3 regions of the Micromonospora sp. NPDC002296 genome follow, and region 1 is predicted to be linked to each of the others. Evidence: riboswitches for the same ligand, from Rfam matches in the RefSeq annotation. Region 1 holds a riboswitch; each other region holds the start of a gene.
The links. A riboswitch is a leader RNA that binds a small molecule or an ion and turns the genes downstream of it on or off. The one in region 1 is predicted to bind S-adenosylmethionine.
Positions count from the first base shown of each region.

Region 2: it holds a riboswitch for S-adenosylmethionine, as region 1 does, so the genes downstream of both, ABT023_RS28280 (ABC transporter substrate-binding protein) here and ABT023_RS22550 (aminotransferase class V-fold PLP-dependent enzyme) in region 1, are expected to answer to the same signal.
Region 3: it holds a riboswitch for S-adenosylmethionine, as region 1 does, so the genes downstream of both, thrC (threonine synthase) here and ABT023_RS22550 (aminotransferase class V-fold PLP-dependent enzyme) in region 1, are expected to answer to the same signal.

Region 1 covers NZ_JBEOWQ010000034.1:52,204-58,068, forward strand. The annotation lists gene ABT023_RS22540 (hypothetical protein) at 1-128, shown strand, start outside; gene ABT023_RS22545 (PrsW family intramembrane metalloprotease) at 183-1,676, opposite strand; SAM riboswitch class IV at 1,701-1,820, shown strand; gene ABT023_RS22550 (aminotransferase class V-fold PLP-dependent enzyme) at 1,868-3,139, shown strand; gene ABT023_RS22555 (FUSC family protein) at 3,147-4,406, opposite strand; gene ABT023_RS22560 (HD domain-containing protein) at 4,473-5,135, shown strand; gene ABT023_RS22565 (FAD-binding oxidoreductase) at 5,265-5,865, shown strand, end outside.
Region 2 covers NZ_JBEOWQ010000084.1:1,194-7,058, reverse strand. The annotation lists gene ABT023_RS28290 (protein kinase domain-containing protein) at 1-4, opposite strand, end outside; gene ABT023_RS28285 (peptidoglycan recognition protein family protein) at 348-1,481, shown strand; SAM riboswitch class IV at 1,844-1,955, shown strand; gene ABT023_RS28280 (ABC transporter substrate-binding protein) at 2,209-3,093, shown strand; gene ABT023_RS28275 (amino acid ABC transporter permease) at 3,174-3,980, shown strand; gene ABT023_RS28270 (amino acid ABC transporter ATP-binding protein) at 3,977-4,726, shown strand; gene ABT023_RS28265 (glycoside hydrolase family 10 protein) at 4,891-5,865, shown strand, end outside.
Region 3 covers NZ_JBEOWQ010000003.1:268,922-274,786, forward strand. The annotation lists gene ABT023_RS04465 (DoxX family protein) at 68-517, shown strand; gene ABT023_RS04470 (hypothetical protein) at 533-1,243, opposite strand; gene ABT023_RS04475 (Rv0361 family membrane protein) at 1,364-1,819, opposite strand; SAM riboswitch class I at 2,018-2,151, shown strand; gene thrC (threonine synthase) at 2,164-3,450, shown strand; gene ABT023_RS04485 (GNAT family N-acetyltransferase) at 3,825-4,844, shown strand; gene paaN (phenylacetic acid degradation protein PaaN) at 4,965-5,865, shown strand, end outside.

The sequences.
Region 1 (5,865 bases):
TCGCGTTCCTGATCTACTTCGTGGCGTTCCGGCCGGACAGCGCGGCGCAGATGTGCAAGGCGATCGGGGCGGGCCTGGCGGCGATGGCCGTGGGCATCGGTGACTTCCTCACCGGCCTGATGACCTGACCGGCCGACCCGCCCCGTCGCGCGGCGCCCGCCTGACCGGCCGACCCGCCCCCGTCAGGCGGCGCCCGGCGGCCAGGGGGCGGCCGGGCGGGGGCCGTACCAGCCGGGCGGGCCGTAAGGCCCCGGGTGGGCCGGGGGTGGCGGCGGGGCGAGCACCACCGGGATCGGCACCACGGGCTCGTCCGGGGCGTCGACCGGCCGCTGCGACCCGTCGGGGAACCGCAGGTGGTAGCGGTGGCCGTCCCAGCTCCCGACCGGCACCTGCGGATCCCGGCCGACGAAGAAGGACCGGTACGCGGTGATCGCGTCCAGCAGCTCCCGTTCCTCCCACGCGGTCCGTTCCCGGTCGATTGGTCGGCGGTCCAGCCCTCGGTGCATCCCGTCGCGCAGCAGCGCCAGCCGGGTGGCGGAGAACTGGTACCCACGCATCGCCTTGAGCCCCGCGTCGCCGGCCACCCGCTGGGCCCAGGTCCGGGCGGCGTGCCGCCGGCCCAGGCTGCCCAGTGCCGCCACCTCCGGCGGGGTCAGCCACCCGGCCCGCACGTAGTCGGGCAGGGTGCGCTCGGTCAGCCGCCCCTCCCAGCCGCGCAGCCAGACCGCCAACCCGACCATGCCGAAGAAGATCGGCACCATCACCCCGAGGTAGCCGTACAGGGCGACCATCGTCTGCCCGGTGGCCTGGGCCAGCGACGGCAGCAGGTTCCAGGTGCCGTGCAGCATCATCGCCAGCAGCAGGCCCGCGACCGGGGCGAGGAAGCGCACCCGACGGTCGGCGGTCCGGGCGGCGATGCCGAGACCCACGCCGGTCATCGAGGTGAACAGCGGATGGGCGAAACCGAACAGCAGGATCCGGACGATGAAGATCGCGATGACCTGCCGCGCCCCGGTCGCCGGACCGTACTCGTTGACGCCGGAGGCGTAGCCGTAACCGCCCAGGTAGAGGATGTTCTCCACCATGGCGAAGCCGACCGCCGACAGCCCGCAGTAGACCAGGCCGTCGGTGATGCCGGACCATTCCCGGCGGCGGAAGATCAGCAGCAGGATCGGGCCGAGCGCCTTGGTCAGCTCCTCGATGAACGGGGCGACCAGCACCGCGGTCAACGCGTCGGGCAGCCCCCAGTCGGCGAACCGGGCGGCGAAGAACCCGTTCACGGTCAGCGAGGCGGCCGTGGAGACGAACGCACCCCAGACGAAGCAGAAGATCAGGTACTTCAACGGCTCCGGCTCGTACCGGTCCAGCCACAGGAAGCAGGAGACCAGCACCGGCACCGGCAGGATCGCGGCGACCACGCCGATCAGCAGCGCCTCCGGCCCCAGGTTGACGCCGAGCTTGAAGAGCATGTAGACCGCGCACGCCGCGATCAGCAGCACCACCAGGACCACCACCAGGACCCGCCGCCAGCCCAGCCGGCGCACCGGCATCCGGGGGACGGCCCCACCGGGCTGCGAAGGGAGATCGTGCGGGGTCCACGGCGACGCGGCGCCGCCGGGCGGGGTGTCGGCCATTACATCAGCGTAGTCATCCCCCGCCGGCTGTTCCGGCCGCATCGGTCGACCGTTATCCTGTCGTCAGGTCACGAGCGCCAGCGTCAAGCCCCGGCTTGCTGGCCGGCAACCCTCGTCGAGTTCGCGGTGGGGTGCCCCGGGTGATGACCGGGCCCAGCCCTGTCCGGCGCTGGGCAAGCGCGGACCCCGTCCCGGTGCTGTCACCCGGGGTCCCCGGACCCGGAGGTCGTGCCATGACCGTCACCCTCGTACCCTCGCTCACGCCGCCGCCCGCGCGGACCGTGTCGGCGTCGTCACGGCCGCTCGACGTGCTCGGCGTGCCGGGCCAGATCAACCTGGACTACGCCGCCAGCGCGCCGTGCGCGCGGGCCGCGGCCGACGCGGTGGCCGAGCTGCTCCCCTGGTACGCCAGCGTGCACCGCGGTGCCGGCGCGCTGTCGCGGCGCTGCACGCTGGAGTACGAGCGGGCCCGACAGACGGTCGGCGACTTCCTCGGCGCCCGCGCCGGCGACCACGTGGTGTTCACCCGCAACACCACCGACGCGCTGAACCTGCTGGCCCGGATCCTGCCCGCCGGGACCACGGTGGTGACGTTCGCCGGGGAGCACCACGCCAACCTGCTGCCCTGGCCGCGCGGCTCGGTGCGGCTGCCGGTGCCGGCCGACCCCGCCGAGGCGGTCCGGGCGCTGGACGCGGCGCTGACCGAGTTGCGCCGGGGCACCACCGCCCGCCCGCCGGTGCTGGTGGCGGTGACCGGGGCTAGCAACGTGACCGGGGAGCGCTGGCCGGTGGCCGAGCTGGCCCGGGTGGCCCGCCGGCACGGTGCCCGGATCGCGGTGGACGCCGCCCAGCTCGCCCCACACGCCCCGGTAGACGTGGCCGCGCTGGACGTGGACTACCTGGCCGTCTCCGGGCACAAGCTGTACGCGCCGTTCGGCGCGGGGGTGCTGCTCGGCCGGGGCGACTGGCTGGACGCGGCCCCGCCGTACCTGGCCGGTGGGGGCGCCACGAGTCACGTCGGCGCCGCCACCCACGATGTGCGCTGGGCCACCGGCCCGGCCCGGCACGAGGCCGGCACCCCCAACCTGCTCGGCGCGGTCGCGCTCGCCTCGGTGTGCGCGGCGCTGGCCGGGGCGGACCGGGCCGCGCTGCACGCCCGCGAGCAGACGCTGCTGGCCCGGCTGCGGGCCGGCCTGGCCGCCCTGCCGCACGTGGTGGAGCTGCGCACCTTCGGCCCGGACTCGCCCCGGGTGGGCATCGCCTCGTTCGTGCTGGCCGGCCGGGACTCGGCCGAGGTCGCGGCGGAGCTGGCCATTCGGTACGACATCGGGGTCCGCGACGGGTTGTTCTGCGCCCATCCGCTGGCCCGTCGGCTGCTCACCGAGGCCGCCGGGCGCAGTGGGCACCGGGACCTGCCGCCGACCGCCCTGCGGGCCAGCATCGGCCTGGGCAGCACGCCGGAGCACGTCGAGAGTTTGCTCACCGCCCTCGCCGAGCTGGGCTGAGCGCGCCTCAGCCCAGCGGCGGGGCTGTGGGCGGCTTCGGGGCGGGGACACTCTCGGCCGGGCCGACGTTCGGTTTCTCCTGCTCGCCGAAGGACACCCGGATCAGCCGGTTGGCATCCTCCTGGTCGATGCCGGAGGCGACCAGCAGGTCGCTGGCGGTGGTACGCACCTGCGCGATCACCACGCTGCCGGAGAACCCGACCCCCTGCGCGTACGCCCGGCCGGCCTCACTGACCGCGCGCAGGGACCGTTCCCGGGCCTTCTCCGGTTCCGCCCCGATCGCGAACTCGTGGCGGAGCAGGCGGACCGACTCGGCGAGGTGGGCCACCGCGTCCGGCATCGGCTCCGGCACCGGCTCCCCGTCCTCGATCATCGTCACGGAACGCCGGATCAGAGTCCCGGTGTTGCGCATCGCGCGGTCGATGGGGTCGGCCGCCTCGGCGTAGTGGGTCAGCTCGCTGCGCCGGTGCCAACGGGCCGGGGAGAGGATGCTGGTCTCCTTCGCGCCCTCGATCGCCTCGATGAGGGTGCTCAGCTCCTCCTTGTTCTCGCGGAGCCGTTCCAGGGCCTTCTGGGCGCTGTCCCGGTCCCGCCCGCGCAACGCCTCGGCGGTGGCGTCGAGCTGGCCGGCGAGCAGGTCCAGCGCGGGCCGGGCGGCCCGGTTGATCACCCGCAGCGGGTTCAGCGGCAGCAGGACCGCCGTCACCACCAGCGCGATCCCGCCACCGATCAAAGCATCGATGAAGCGCGGTATCTCCAGGTCCTGGGTGGACGGGCTGAGCGTGACGATCAGCACGGCGGTGGCGGCGGCCTGGATGACGACCGACACGCTCCCGCCGAAGAAGAGGGTCAGCACGATGGACGCCGTCACCACCAGCCCGAGCTGCCAGCCCCCGGTGCCGACGAGGTAGATCAGCAGGTCGCCGAGGAACACCCCGACCGCCACCCCGACGATCAGCTCGACGGTCCGGCGCAGCCGCTGGCCGACCGACGCGGCCAGGGCGCCGACCGCCGAGATCGGCGCGAAGACCGGCTGCGGGTTCCCCAGCAGGTGGTGGGAGATGGCCCAGGCCAGCGCGGCGGCCAGCCCGGCCTGCACGGCCAGGCCCATCGCCATCCGGACCCGGTGCAGCCGATCGTGCAGGGTGGCTCTGCTGCGACGTCGAAGCTCCTCCATCGCCGCCGAGATCCGCGCCGAGTCGATGTCGGCCACGCCGTCGTGCAGGCCGGCGCGTCGCAGCAGCGACGATCGGCGATCCCGGGCCACGGCCATGGCGGGGACTACCCACCGTGCGGGCGGTGAATCCTCGCCCGCTCCGGCAGACTCGGTCGGATGACGGGATCGGACGGCCGCCGGGGAGCGGCGGAACTGATCGGCCGGTGGCGGGCGGCGGCCCGGGGCGCCGGGTCCGGGGACTCACCGGCGCTGACCGACGCCGGGGCGGGCCTGCTGGCCCGCTGGCGGGAACCGCACCGGCACCACCACACCGTCCGGCACCTGACCGCCGTCCTCGATGTCGTCGACGCGCACGCCGAACTGGCCGACGACCCCGACCTGGTCCGGCTCGCCGCCTGGTGCCACGACGCGGTCTACGACCCGCGGGCCGGCGGGGACGGCAACGAACGGGCCAGCGCCGACCTCGCCGACGCGCTGCTGACCGGGGTCGGGGTGCCGACCGTGGCGGTGGCGGAGGTCCGCCGGCTGGTGCTGCTCACCGCCGGGCACGCGGTCGCGGCCGGGGACCGCGACGGCGCGCTGCTCTGCGACGCCGACCTGGCCGTGCTGGCCGGTCCGCCCGACGAGTACGACCGGTACGCCGCCGCCGTCCGCCGGGAGTACGCGCACGTGCCGGAGCCGGCGTTCCGGGCCGGGCGGGCCTCGGTGCTCGACGGCCTGCTGGCCCTGCCCACCCTCTACCGGCTGCCCACCCTGGCCGCCCGCTGGGAACACCCGGCCCGCGCCAACCTCCACCGCGAACTGGCCACCCTCCACTGACCCACCCCCCTCCCCGCCCTCTTGCGGTTACGGCCCGCACATGTGCCGCCCAAGGCGCAGAACGGGGACCGCAAGTGCAAGATCGCGGGGGGATGGTCGGGCGGTGGGGCGGAGGTTAGCCTCTGCTGCATGGTTGCCTCCCCCCTCCTCGCCGACCTGCGCGCCGTGCTCGGCGACGACGCCGTCCTGACCGATCCGGACCTGCTTCGGATGCACGAGCGGGACGAGGCCGACCTGTGCGCCTCCGGGACGCCGCTGGTGGTGGTCCGCCCGCGCGGCACCGACGAGGTGGTCGGCGTGGTCCGGGCGGCGGCCCGGTACGGCGTACCGGTGGTGCCGCAGGGGGCGCGGACCGGGCTGGCCGGCGCGGCGAACGCGATGGACGGCGCGATCGTGCTGAGCACCGTGGCGATGGACCGGATCCTGGAGATCGACCCGGTGAGCCGGATCGCGGTGGTCCAGCCCGGCGTGGTGAACGCGACGCTGGCCGGGGCGGTGCGGCGGGAAGGGCTGTACTACCCGCCGGACCCCGGCTCGTGGGAGTCGTCGACCATCGGCGGCAACGTCTCCACCAACGCGGGCGGCATGTGCTGCGTCAAGTACGGCGTGACCAGCGAGTACGTGCTCGGCCTCGAACTGGTGCTCGCCTCCGGCGAGGTGCTGCGCACCGGCCGGCGCACCGCCAAGGGCGTCGCCGGGTACGACCTGACCCGCCTCTTCGTCGGCTCGG
Region 2 (5,865 bases), on a different contig from region 1:
TCATTGGACGGTCTCCACGGCTCTTCCGGATTGACGCCCGGCACACAGGGACGCCGCTCATTGTGGCGGGCGCTGTCCAGTCCGCCATCGGCGCAACGGCTGCATCCTCCACACCGGACGTAGGCGTCTCGTCCGTTGCGTGTTGGCTGACTGTGGACGGCGGCACTCTCCCTAAGGCGTCCTAGGAGGCTAGGTGAACGGGGGCGATTGGCGGCCACCCCGTTCGGACGCCGGCTCCCCGCCGGTCACCTCTGGTATTGCGCGTCGGTTGGAAATATCCTCCACCTCACGCGTTGCCCCTGAAGCTCCTTTACACCCCCGCCGTCGTCGGCCACAGAGGAGATGCCATGCACTTCGACCACCCCGAGCTGGACCGCCGCACCCTGTTGCGGGCCGGTCTCGGCGCGGCGGCCGTCGCCGTCGTCGGCACGGAACTCGCGTTCCCCGCCACCGCGCAGGCCGAGTCCGGATCGGACGTCGACTGGATCATCAGCTGCGACGAGTGGGGAGCCAGACCGCCGTCCGGTTCCCTGCCGCTCAGCGCCATCGCCACCAACAAGATCATCGTGCACCACATGGCGTTCCCGAACGTCACCGACTACTCGCGGGACCAGGCCGTGAAGCTGGCCCGGGACTGCCAGAACCTGCACATGGACGGCAACGGCTGGTCAGACACCGGCCAGCACTTCACCGTCAGCCGGGGCGGGCACGTGCTGGAGGGCCGGCGCGGCAGCCTCGAGCAGCTGGCCGCCGGCGACCGGCAGGTGATCTCGGCGCACTGCCCCGGGGAGAACGGCCGGGCCATCGGCATCGAGAACGAGGGCACGTACGTCACCGAGACGCCGCCGCAGGAACTGCTGGACTCGCTGGTCCAGCTCTGCGCCACGGTCGGCCGCCGGTACGGCCTGCACGCCCACGACATCTTCGGGCACTGGGACTTCCGCGCCACCGCGTGCCCGGGAGCCGCGTTCTACCGGCAGTTCCCGGAACTGCGCCGGCGGGTCTTCCATGAGCTGGGCACCGACATCGGCGACGTGCCGGCCCGCCGCTGGCCGGACCTGTGGCGGTTCGTCGGCTCCCCGACCGTGCGGGTGGTGAAGTACCTGCTCACCCATCACGGCTACGTCGTGCCGGTGAACAACACGTTCGACGCCGCGACCGTCGTCGCCGTGCAGGACTGGCAGGCCCGCAACGGCATCCCGGTCGACATCGACGCCACCCTCACCGGGCCGACCTGGGAGACCCTCGCACCCGAACTGGACAAGAACGCCACCGGCGCCCCGGTCAGCGCCGTCCAGTTCATCCTGAACTCCAAGGGCTACGCCGACGTCACGGTGACCGGCGAGTTCGACCACGCCACCAAGAAGGCCGTCCAGGACCTCCAGCGGCTGCACGGCCTGCACCCGAACGGCAAGGTCAGCACCAGCACCTGGTGCGCGCTCGTCGGCGGCGTGGTCCGCCAGTCGTTCCAGGCGGGCTGACCGGCTCCCGGTCGTGGTGGGGCGGGTCCGGCCGTGGGTCCGCCCCACCACGCACGCCCGGGCACCCCTGGGGAGCCCGGGGTTGTTACTGGTGAGATCGTCTTTTCCACCGTCGCCAGTCCCCCAGCGAGCGGCTGTGGCCGGGATGCCGAGCTCGTGAACCGGCGCGGACAGGCTGCCAGGCCGGCTAGCGCGGCGGCCATCTCGGCCGGACCACGTCTTCACGGCGCTCGGCACCGGCCCCGCACCGGAGGCTGAACCCCGGGTGAGGGCGATGCGTGCCGGCCGGAGCACTTACTCAGGGTGAGCGTGGTCATAACGACTGGACGCCCGGCCCGGTGCCGCTGCTAGGCTCCTCACCAGGTCATGAGCGCCAGCGTCAAGCCCCGGCTCGCTGGCCGGCAACCCTCCTCCGCGGTGGGGTGCCCCGGGTGAAGACCAGGCACCGGAGTTTCCCCGGTGCAAGCGTGGCCTGGTCCCCAGGTCAACACCGACCTTGGAGAACCATGTCTGCTCGTCCTTGCGCCCCGGCCGCGTCACCATCCCGCCCCGCGCTGATCAGGCGTCGGCACGTGGACCTGATGCGGGTGTGCAGCGACGGCTGTCGCCGTCACGCGGCGCGCTGAGCGCCTCCTCTTCCGTAGCAGTCCCCTTCCGCGGCAGCCCACCGGCGTGCCGCGTCCGGCGGCGTGCCGTCCGCGCGCCGCCCTCATCCCAGGAGACACCTGTGCGATTCCTCCCTGCCCTGACCAGGTTCGCCGCGCTGGGCGTCGCGGCCGTCGTCGGCGCCGCCACCCTCACCGCCTGCGGCGACGACACCTCGGCCGCCGCCGACAACCCGTACGGCCTGGTCCAGCCCGGCGTGCTGCGGGCCGGCACCCTCACCGACGCGCCGCCGAACGTGTACCTGAAGGACGGAAAGTTCACCGGCTTCGACAACGACCTGCTCACCGCGGTCGCGGACAAGATCGGCCTGCGGGTGGAGTTCGTCGGAACCGACTTCTCCGCGCTGCTGTCGCAGGTCAACAACCGCAAGTTCGACGTGGGCAGCTCCTCGATCACCATCACCGAGGCGCGGAAGAAGACCGTCGACTTCGGCAACGGCTACGACTTCGGCTACTTCGGGCTGGACGTCCCGGCCGGATCCCCGATCACCGGCTTCGACCAGCTCGCCGGCAAGCGGGTGGTGGTCGTGCAGGGCACCGTGCAGGACGACTACGCCACCGGCCAGAAGCTGGACCCGGTGCGGGTGCCGGACTACAACGGAGCGCTCAACCAGCTCAAGGCCGGCACCGCCGATGCCTGGATCGCCCCGGCCGAGATCGGCGACAAGTCCGCCGCCGACAGCGGCGGGAAGATCACGGTGGCCGCGAAGCAGCTCAGTTCCACGCCGACCGCGTACGCGGTGGCCAAGGGCAACGACGCGCTGCGCGCGGCGCTGGACAAGGGCCTCGACGAGGTCATCGCCGACGGCACGTGGAGCCGGTTGCAGGAGCAGTACTACCCGGGCCGGCCGATTCCGGCGGACTTCAAGCCGGGCAGCGGCTCGGTGCCGGTGCCGGGCGCATCAGCGGCCCCGTCCGGATCGGCCGCGCCGTCGGCGTCGTCCTGAGCACGCGGGCGTGACGGCACGGGTGACGCCGGGCCGACGGTACCGATGACCAGCGAGCGGGGCGGACGGGAAGACGACTGATGGATCCACTGAGCACCCTGTGGGAGACCTTCTTCGACTGGGACTCCATGCGTGCGGCGTTGCCCGAGATGCTGACCGTCGGGCTGCCCAACACGCTGATCCTGGCGATCTCGGCCGCCCTGCTCGGCTCGCTGCTGGGCATGCTGCTGGCGGTCGCGGGCATCTCGCGTACCCGGTGGTTGCGCTGGCCGGCGCGGGTGTACACGGACGTCTTCCGCGGCCTGCCGGCAGCGGCGACGATCCTGCTCATCGGCGTCGGCCTGGCGCCGCTGGGCATGCAGGTGTGGGGGCCGAACCCGTACCCGCTGGGCATCCTGGCGCTGTCGCTGATCGCGTCGGCGTACATCGGGGAGATCTTCCGGGCCGGCATCCAGAGCGTGGAGGCCGCCCAGCTGGAGGGGGCCCGGGCGCTGGGGTTCTCCTGGGGCGAGGCGATGCGGCTGGTGATCATCCCGCAGGGGGTCCGTCGGGTGCTGCCGGCCTGGGTGAACCAGCTCATCGCCCTGATCAAGGACTCCAGCCTGGTCTACTTCCTCGGCCTGGTGGCCAGCCAGCGGGAGCTGTTCCGCATCGGGCAGGACCACGCGGCGACCACCGGCAACGAGTCGGCGCTGCTGCTGGCGGGCCTGCTCTACCTGACGCTGACCGTGCCGCTGACCCACGCGGTGAACTGGATCGACCGGCGGCTGCGGCAGGGCCGGCCCGCCACGGCGGCCGAGGACGACAGCGCACTGGCGCTCGCCGGGCAGAACGCGCTGCCCGGCGACGCCGCCGCCCGCGCGAGCACGGGGAAGGACGAGCGATGAGCACCACGACCGGCACGACGACCCCGGTGAGCCTGAGCGTGCGGGACGTGCACCTCGCCTTCGGCGCCAACCGGGTGCTGCGCGGCGCGAGCCTGGACGTCGGCCGGGGCGGCACGGCCTGCGTAATCGGGCCGTCCGGGTCGGGCAAGTCCACCCTGCTGCGCACGATCAACCGGCTCATCGAGCCGGACCGCGGGGACGTGCTGCTGGACGGGCGCAGCGTGCTGGCCGACGACCCGGACGCGCTGCGCCAGCGGATCGGCATGGTGTTCCAGCAGTTCAACCTCTTCCCGCACATGACGGTCCTGCGCAACATCACCCTGGCGCTGCGCCGGCTCAAACGGCTCGGCGAGGACGAGGCCGCGCAGGTGGCCCGCGCCCAGCTGGAGCGGGTCGGGCTGGCCGGCCGGGCCGACGCCCGGCCGGCGCACCTGTCCGGCGGGCAGCAGCAGCGGGTGGCGATCGCCCGGGCGCTGGCGTTGCAGCCACAGGTGATGCTCTTCGACGAGGCGACCTCGGCCCTGGACCCGGAGCTGGTCAAGGGGGTGCTGGGCATCATGGCGGAGCTGTCGGCGGGCGGCATGACCATGGTGGTGGTGACCCACGAGATGGGCTTCGCCCGCGAGGTCGCCGACACCGTGGCGTTCATGGACGGCGGGGTGGTGCTGGAGGCCGGCGAGCCGGCGGCGATCTTCGAGCGTCCCGAGCATCCCCGGTTGCGCCGCTTCCTGTCCCAGGTGCTCTGACCGGGCCGCCCCGCCGGCCAGGTTCCGAAACTTTCGGCCCCGCTGTCGGCGCATGACCGGCGAATGTCGGGCTAGAGCTTTCCGAAACTTCTCGATAGCATGTATCGAAAGTCACTGATGTCGTCGGCCGCGCGACGACTTCGATCCCCGGAGGGCAGTCAGGCATGAGCAGCTCAGCAGCACGCGACCGCGGAAGCGCCAGAAATCGACCGGGCCGACGCGCGGCGCTGGTCTCCGCCGCCGTCGGCACGGTGGCCGCCGGCATGGTGCTGGCGCTGGCCACCGCGGCCAGCGCCGGCACCACCCTCGCCACCGCGGCGGCCGAGAAGGGCCGCTACTTCGGCACCGCGGTGGCGGCGAACAAGCTGTCGGATTCCACGTACGTCGGGATCCTGAACCGCGAGTTCAACATGGTCACCCCCGAGAACGAGATGAAGTGGGACGCGACCGAGCCGTCCCAGGGCCAGTTCAGCTACGCCAACGCCGACCGCATCGTCAACCACGCCCGCGCCAACGGGATGCAGGTGCGGGGCCACGCGCTGGCCTGGCACTCCCAGCAGCCCGGCTGGGCGCAGAACCTCAGCGGCAGCGCGCTGCGCTCGGCCATGGTCAACCACGTCACCCAGGTCGCCACCTACTACCGGGGCAAGATCCACTCCTGGGACGTGGTCAACGAGGCGTTCGCCGACGGCGGCAGCGGCGCCCGGCGCGACTCGAACCTCCAGCGCACCGGCAACGACTGGATCGAGGTGGCGTTCCGCGCCGCCCGCACCGCCGACCCGGGCGCGAAGCTCTGCTACAACGACTACAACACCGACGGGCAGAACGCGAAGTCCAACGCGGTGTACACGATGGTCTCCGACTTCAAGGCCCGGGGCGTGCCGATCGACTGCGTCGGTTTCCAGTCCCACTTCAACAGCGCCTCGCCGGTGCCGGGCGACTACCAGGCCAACCTGCAACGGTTCGCCAACCTCGGGCTCGACGTGCAGATCACCGAGCTGGACATCGAGGGCTCCGGCACGGCACAGGCCAACTCGTACGCGACCGTCGTCAAGGCGTGCCTCGCGGTGTCCCGCTGCACCGGCATCTCGGTGTGGGGCATCCGGGACACCGACTCCTGGCGGGCCAGCGGCACCCCG
Region 3 (5,865 bases), on a different contig from region 1:
TGCCGTGGACACCCCCCGCCCCTTCTCGCATGCTGGACGCATCGATCAATGTCGTTGGAGGTGTCGCATGAAGTTCGACCGACTCGGTGGACTCGTCCTGTCCCTGTTCCGCATGGTGGTCGGCCTGCTCTTCCTGTGCCACGGGCTGTCGTCGCTGTTCGGCGTGCTCGGCGGTGCCCGGGGCACCGGCCAGGCCGTCCCGTTCGGCGAGTGGCCGGGCTGGTGGGCGGCGCTGATCCAGGCAGCCTGCGGCGTGCTGGTGCTGGCCGGGCTGTTCACCCGGCCCGCCGCGCTGGTCGCCTCGGGCTCGATGGCGTACGCCTACTTCGTGGTGCACCAGCCCGACGGGCTGCTCCCGCTGCGCAACGGCGGCGAGCTGGCGGCGCTGTTCTGCTGGTCGTTCGCGCTCGTCGCGGTGCTCGGCCCCGGCACTTGGGCGTTGGACAGCCTGCTCCGCCGCCGTCGGGAGCCCGCCGTCGCGGCCCCGGTGCCCGGCAAGCGGTCAGTGCCGGCTTGAGTCGTCCCCCCGCCGCTACGGTTTGTACGGCTCGTCGGTGTGGCTGACCTCGGTGAACGTGCTGCCGGAGAGCTGGTAGTGCGAGGTGCGCCGGATGTCCAGCTCGGCCATGCTGCGCTCGGCGGAGCGGGTCAGCCAGACGACCTTCGCCCGGCCGCCCGACACGGTGATCGAGACGACCGGGGTCCGGTCGTCCAGTTCGGCCAGGCTCTGGTAGACCGGCTCACCGTCGGCGTTGCGCCACACGACGAGGGTGTAGAAGGTGCCGCTGCCCCCGCTCTTGAGGGCGACCGCGCCGACCGCGTCCGCCGCGCCGTCGCCGTCGAGGTCGCCGATCCCGCAGGGCTTCTGGAGGGTGACCGTGTCGCCGTCCTCGCCGGACCAGACGCCCTCGGCCAGCGGGAGGTAGTCGGCGTATCCCTGGTAGGGGACCTTGGTGCTGCCGACGTGGGCGCCGGCGAGCTGCTTGCAGGTCAGGGCGGGCACCTTCTTCGGAGCGGGCAGCGGCGGCGCGGCGGTGGTGCCGGCGACGGTCGGCTCCGGCGGTGCGGCGGGGCCCGTCGTCGCCGGGGCCTGCTCCGGGCCGTCCTCCGCCGGGTCGGCCGGGTCGTCGGCGGCCGGGGCGGTGGTCGTACCCGCCGAGGAGGTCGACCCCCCGGGGTCGCAACCCGCGGTCAACAGGCAGGCCAGGGCGAGGATCGCGAGGCTGGGCAGGGTCCGGCGCATCGGCCAGTTCCTCTCTCGGGGGGTGGGCTTCCCGCACCGTAGCGGCCCCGCGCCACCCGGGCGATCAAGGCCCCGGCCGGCCCCGTCGACGCAGGGGCCCGGCCGGCGGGGGCCACCCGGTCAGCCCCCGCAGACCCGCCAGTCGCCACCCTCCTTGACCAGGCTGATGACCCTGTTCCGGTTCGCGATCCTGACGGTCACCTCGGCGCTGGTGTCGCCGTTGCTGGTGTGTACCTGGGTGTTGGTGACGCGGTACTCGTCCAGGGGCGGCTCGGCCTGCCGGGCCCGGGTGAACTGCGCCTCGGTCTGCCGGCTGCGCAGTCGCTCGCAGAGCCGGGCGTACGCGGCCGGGTAGTCGCCCGCCTTCGTGTCGTCCAGGTAGGCGGTCGCGGCGTCCCGTGCCGGGGTGATGGTGCCCTGCACGGTGCGGAACAGCCAGAGGCCGCCGCCGATCGCGCCGGCGCAGCAGAGCAGTGCCACCACGGCGACCACGATGATCACGGTGCGGGTCGTCCGGCTGAGCCCGCGGGACTTCTGGGGCGGCCCGGGGAAACCGGGTGTCGGGGGGTACGTCACGCGGTGAGCGTAGAAACCCCAGGCCAGCCCCCATGCGGGTCCCCCCTTGGAATTGATCAAGGCCAACGTCGCGGATGGTGTTGATGCCGATTCCCACGGTGACGGTGTGATCAATTCAATGCCCCGAAGCGGCCCACACGCTGGAACCTTCAGTGGCGGAGCCGGCGATCCGCCGTAGACTCGGGCGCACAACTGAATACCTCATCCAGAGGGGCAGAGGGATACGGCCCGACGAAGCCCCGGCAACCACCCGCGCGCGCTCGACGACGAGCGGTGCGGACAGGTGCCAATTCCGTCCCCGCCGCAGGGTGCGATGCGGGGAAAGATGAGAGGACCTCCTCGACATGACGTCGACCCTCGCCGCCTCCGGCATCGACACCACCGCCAGCCCCGCCCGCGCCCTGGTCTGCCGGGCCTGCACCGCGCGCTACCCGCTCGCCGCGCAGCACGCCTGTTACGAGTGTTTCGGCCCCCTGGAGGTCGACTACGACGCCGCCGCCCTGGCCCGGGTGACCCGCGAGCAGATCGAGGCCGGACCGCAGAACATCTGGCGGTACGCCGCCCTCCTCCCGGCCGGCCAGGACCCCGCCACCCGGGTCACCGTCGACCCGGGGCTGACCCCGCTGGTCGCCGCGCCCAACCTCGCCGCCGAGCTGGGCATCACCGCCCCGCTCTGGGTCAAGGACGACAGCGCGAACCCCACCCACTCCTTCAAGGACCGGGTGGTCTCGGTGGCCCTCACCGCCGCCCGGGCGCTCGGTTTCACCCGGTTCGCCTGCGCCTCGACCGGCAACCTGGCCAACTCGGTCGCCGCCCACGCGGCCCGCGCCGGGGTCCCCTCGGTCGTGTTCATCCCCAGCGACCTGGAGGCGGGCAAGGTGGTCACCACCGCCGTCTACGGGGGCGAACTGGTCGCCATCGACGGCTCCTACGACGACGTGAACCGGCTCTGCGGCGAGCTGGTGGAGACCGACGAGTTCGAGGACACGGCGTTCGTCAACGTCAACGTCCGCCCGTACTACGCCGAGGGCTCCAAGACCCTCGGGTACGAGGTGGCCGAGCAGCTCGGCTGGCGCATCCCGGCCCAGGTGGTCATCCCGATGGCCAGCGGCGAGCTGCTTACCAAGATCGACAAGGCGTTCAGCGAGCTGGTCGAGATCGGCCTCGTCGAGGCCCCGGTCGGTGGCTGGAAGGTCTTCGGCGCCCAGTCCGCCGGCTGCAACCCGATCGCCGCCGCCCTGCACGCCGACACCGACATCATCACCCCGGTCCGGCCGACCGGCATCGCCAAGTCGCTCAACATCGGCGATCCGGCCGCCGGCCTGTACGCCCTGGAGGCGGTCCGGCGCACCGACGGCTGGATGGAGTACGCCGACGACGACGAGATCCGCGACGGCATCCGGCTGCTGGCCCGGACGACCGGGGTGTTCGCCGAGACGGCCGGCGGGGTGACCGTGGCCGTGCTGCGCAAGCTGGTCGAGTCCGGCCGGCTCGACCCGACGGCGGAGACTGTGGTGTTCAACACCGGCGAAGGCCTGAAGACCATCGACGCCGTCGCCGGCCAGGTCGGCCCGACCCACCGGATCAAGCCCTCGCTGCGGGCCGCCCGGGACGCCGGCCTGCTCGGCTGACCTGCTCGACCGGCCCTGGTGCGGCATGCGGCCCTTCCCTGCCCCGGCCCGGAAGCGCGCCGTATGCCGTCACCGCCGGCCCTGCCCGCCGCCCCGACCGTCCGGTGGATGGGTGGATCGCCCGGACGAGGGATAGGGCGGATCCACCGAGTAACCGACTTTTTGCCCTGGGTGAGAGAAACCCGCCGGCGAGGACTTGACGGCACGAACCGGACGGCGCAAGATGCTCCGTGCGGGAGGGCGTTTCGCCGAAGACTTTCAGTTCTTGCGACCCAACGCCGAAGGCGTTGTGCGATCGTCCCTCCCGACCACGTCCGATCGGGCCGGCGATTAATTCGCTGGCCCGATCGTCTTTGCCGGGTCACCCTCAGCCCATGGGCATCACCATCACGCCGATCGACCCGGCCGACCAGAGCGCGGTCGACGCGGCGTACCGGATCAGGGCGGCGGCCGACGCGGCGGACGTCCCCGACTTCCCGCCGCTGTGCCGGCGACGGCTCGAGGCCGCGCTCCGCCACCCGATGCCAGGCTGCGTGCCGGTCTGGGCGCTCGCCCACCGCGACGGCGTGCCGGCCGGCTACCTCGCCCTGGACCTGCCGCAGCTCGACAACACCGACAACGCCGCCATGTACCTGTTCGTCGACCCCGCGCGCCGCCGGCACGGGGTCGGCCGGGCACTGCACGAGCACGGCCTGCGGGTGCTGCGCGAGCGGGGGCGCAAGCGGATGGTCGGGATCGCCGTCTCGGCCCTGCCCGACGGGCCGGGACGCGACGGGGCCGGCGGAGCGTTCGCCGCCGCGGTGGGCGGGCGACCGGCGCTCGCCGAGGTCCGCCGCCGGCTCGACGCCGCCCGGCTCGACCCGGCCGCGCTCGACGCCCTGCTCGCCGAAGCCCGGCCCCGCGCCGCCGGCTACCGCACCGTCCGCTGGCGGGGGCCCGCCCCCGAGGAGTACGTCGCCGACGTGGCCCACCTCGAAGGCCGGCTGATGACCGACGCCCCGCTGGGGGACCTGGACTGGGAGCCGGAGCGGATCGACGTCGAGCGGATGCGGGGCATGGAACGGGCGCTCGACGCCCGGGGCCGCCGCCGCTACCACCACGGGGCGGTGCACGTGGCGTCCGGCCGGCTGGTCGCCTGGACGCTGCTCGACGTCGGCCCCAGCGCGTCGTGGCACGCGTTCCAGCAGATCACCATCGTCGACCCGGCGCACCGGGGGCACCGGCTCGGGCTGCTGGCGAAGGTGGAGAACCTGCGGTACGCCCTCGCCCACGAGCTGGAGCTGCGCTTCGTGGACACCTTCAACGCGGTGGCCAACGGGCACATGATCGCCATCAACGAGCGGCTCGGCTTCCGCCCCGTCGACGCCTGGACCGACTGGCAGCTCACCCTCTGACCGGCCCGCCGTCGCGGCGCCCGGCTGCCCGGCCCCGCGCCGGCCGGGGCGGCGTCCGGCACGCCGGCGGCGGTCGTCGGCCCCTACTGTCCGGTTCGCGGCTGGGGCATGATGGCGGGCATGACGGAGACCCCGCATCCCCTGCACGACAGGCACGCCGACACCCTCAACCGTGCGCTGACCGCGATCGCGGAGCGTGGGCACTGGTCCGCCTACCCGGAATCACCCAGCCCCCGGGTGTACGGCGAGACCGCCGCCGCCGACGGCAAGGCGGCCTTCGAGGCGTACCTGAACGGCGACTTCCCGCTCGACCAGCCGGGTGCCGGCGACCGGGTGGCCACCGAGGCGAGCCCGTTCGGGCTGGAGCTGAACGTCAGTTATCCGCACGCCGGCGCCGACGAGCTTGTCGCCGCCGCCTCCGCCGCGCTGCCGGCCTGGCGCGACGCCGGCCCGCAGGCCCGGGCGGGGGTCTGCCTGGAGATCCTCGACCGGCTGCACAAGCACGTCTTCGAGCTGGCCAACGCGGTGCAGTTCACCAGCGGACAGGCGTTCGTGATGGCCTTCCAGGCCGGCGGGACGCACGCGCTGGACCGGGCGCTGGAGGCGATCGCCTACGCGTACGCGGAGATGACCCGGCTCCCGGGGACGGCCGGCTGGGAGAAGCCCGCCGGCAAGGGCGACCCGCTGCGGATGACCAAGACGTTCCACGTGGTGCCGCGCGGGGTGGCCCTCGTCATCGGCTGCAACACCTTCCCGACCTGGAACTCGTACCCGGGGCTGTTCGCCTCGCTGGTCACCGGCAACCCGGTGGTGGTCAAGCCGCACCCGCGCGCGGTGCTGCCGCTGGCCATCACCGTGCGCTACGCCCGGGAGGTGCTCGCCGAGGCCGGCTTCGACCCGAACCTGGTGCTGCTCGCCCCCGAGGCCCCCGGCGAGAAGCTCGCCTCGACGCTCGCCCTGCATCCGGCCGTGAAGATCGTCGACTTCACCGGCTCCACCGAGTACGGCGACTGGCTGGAGG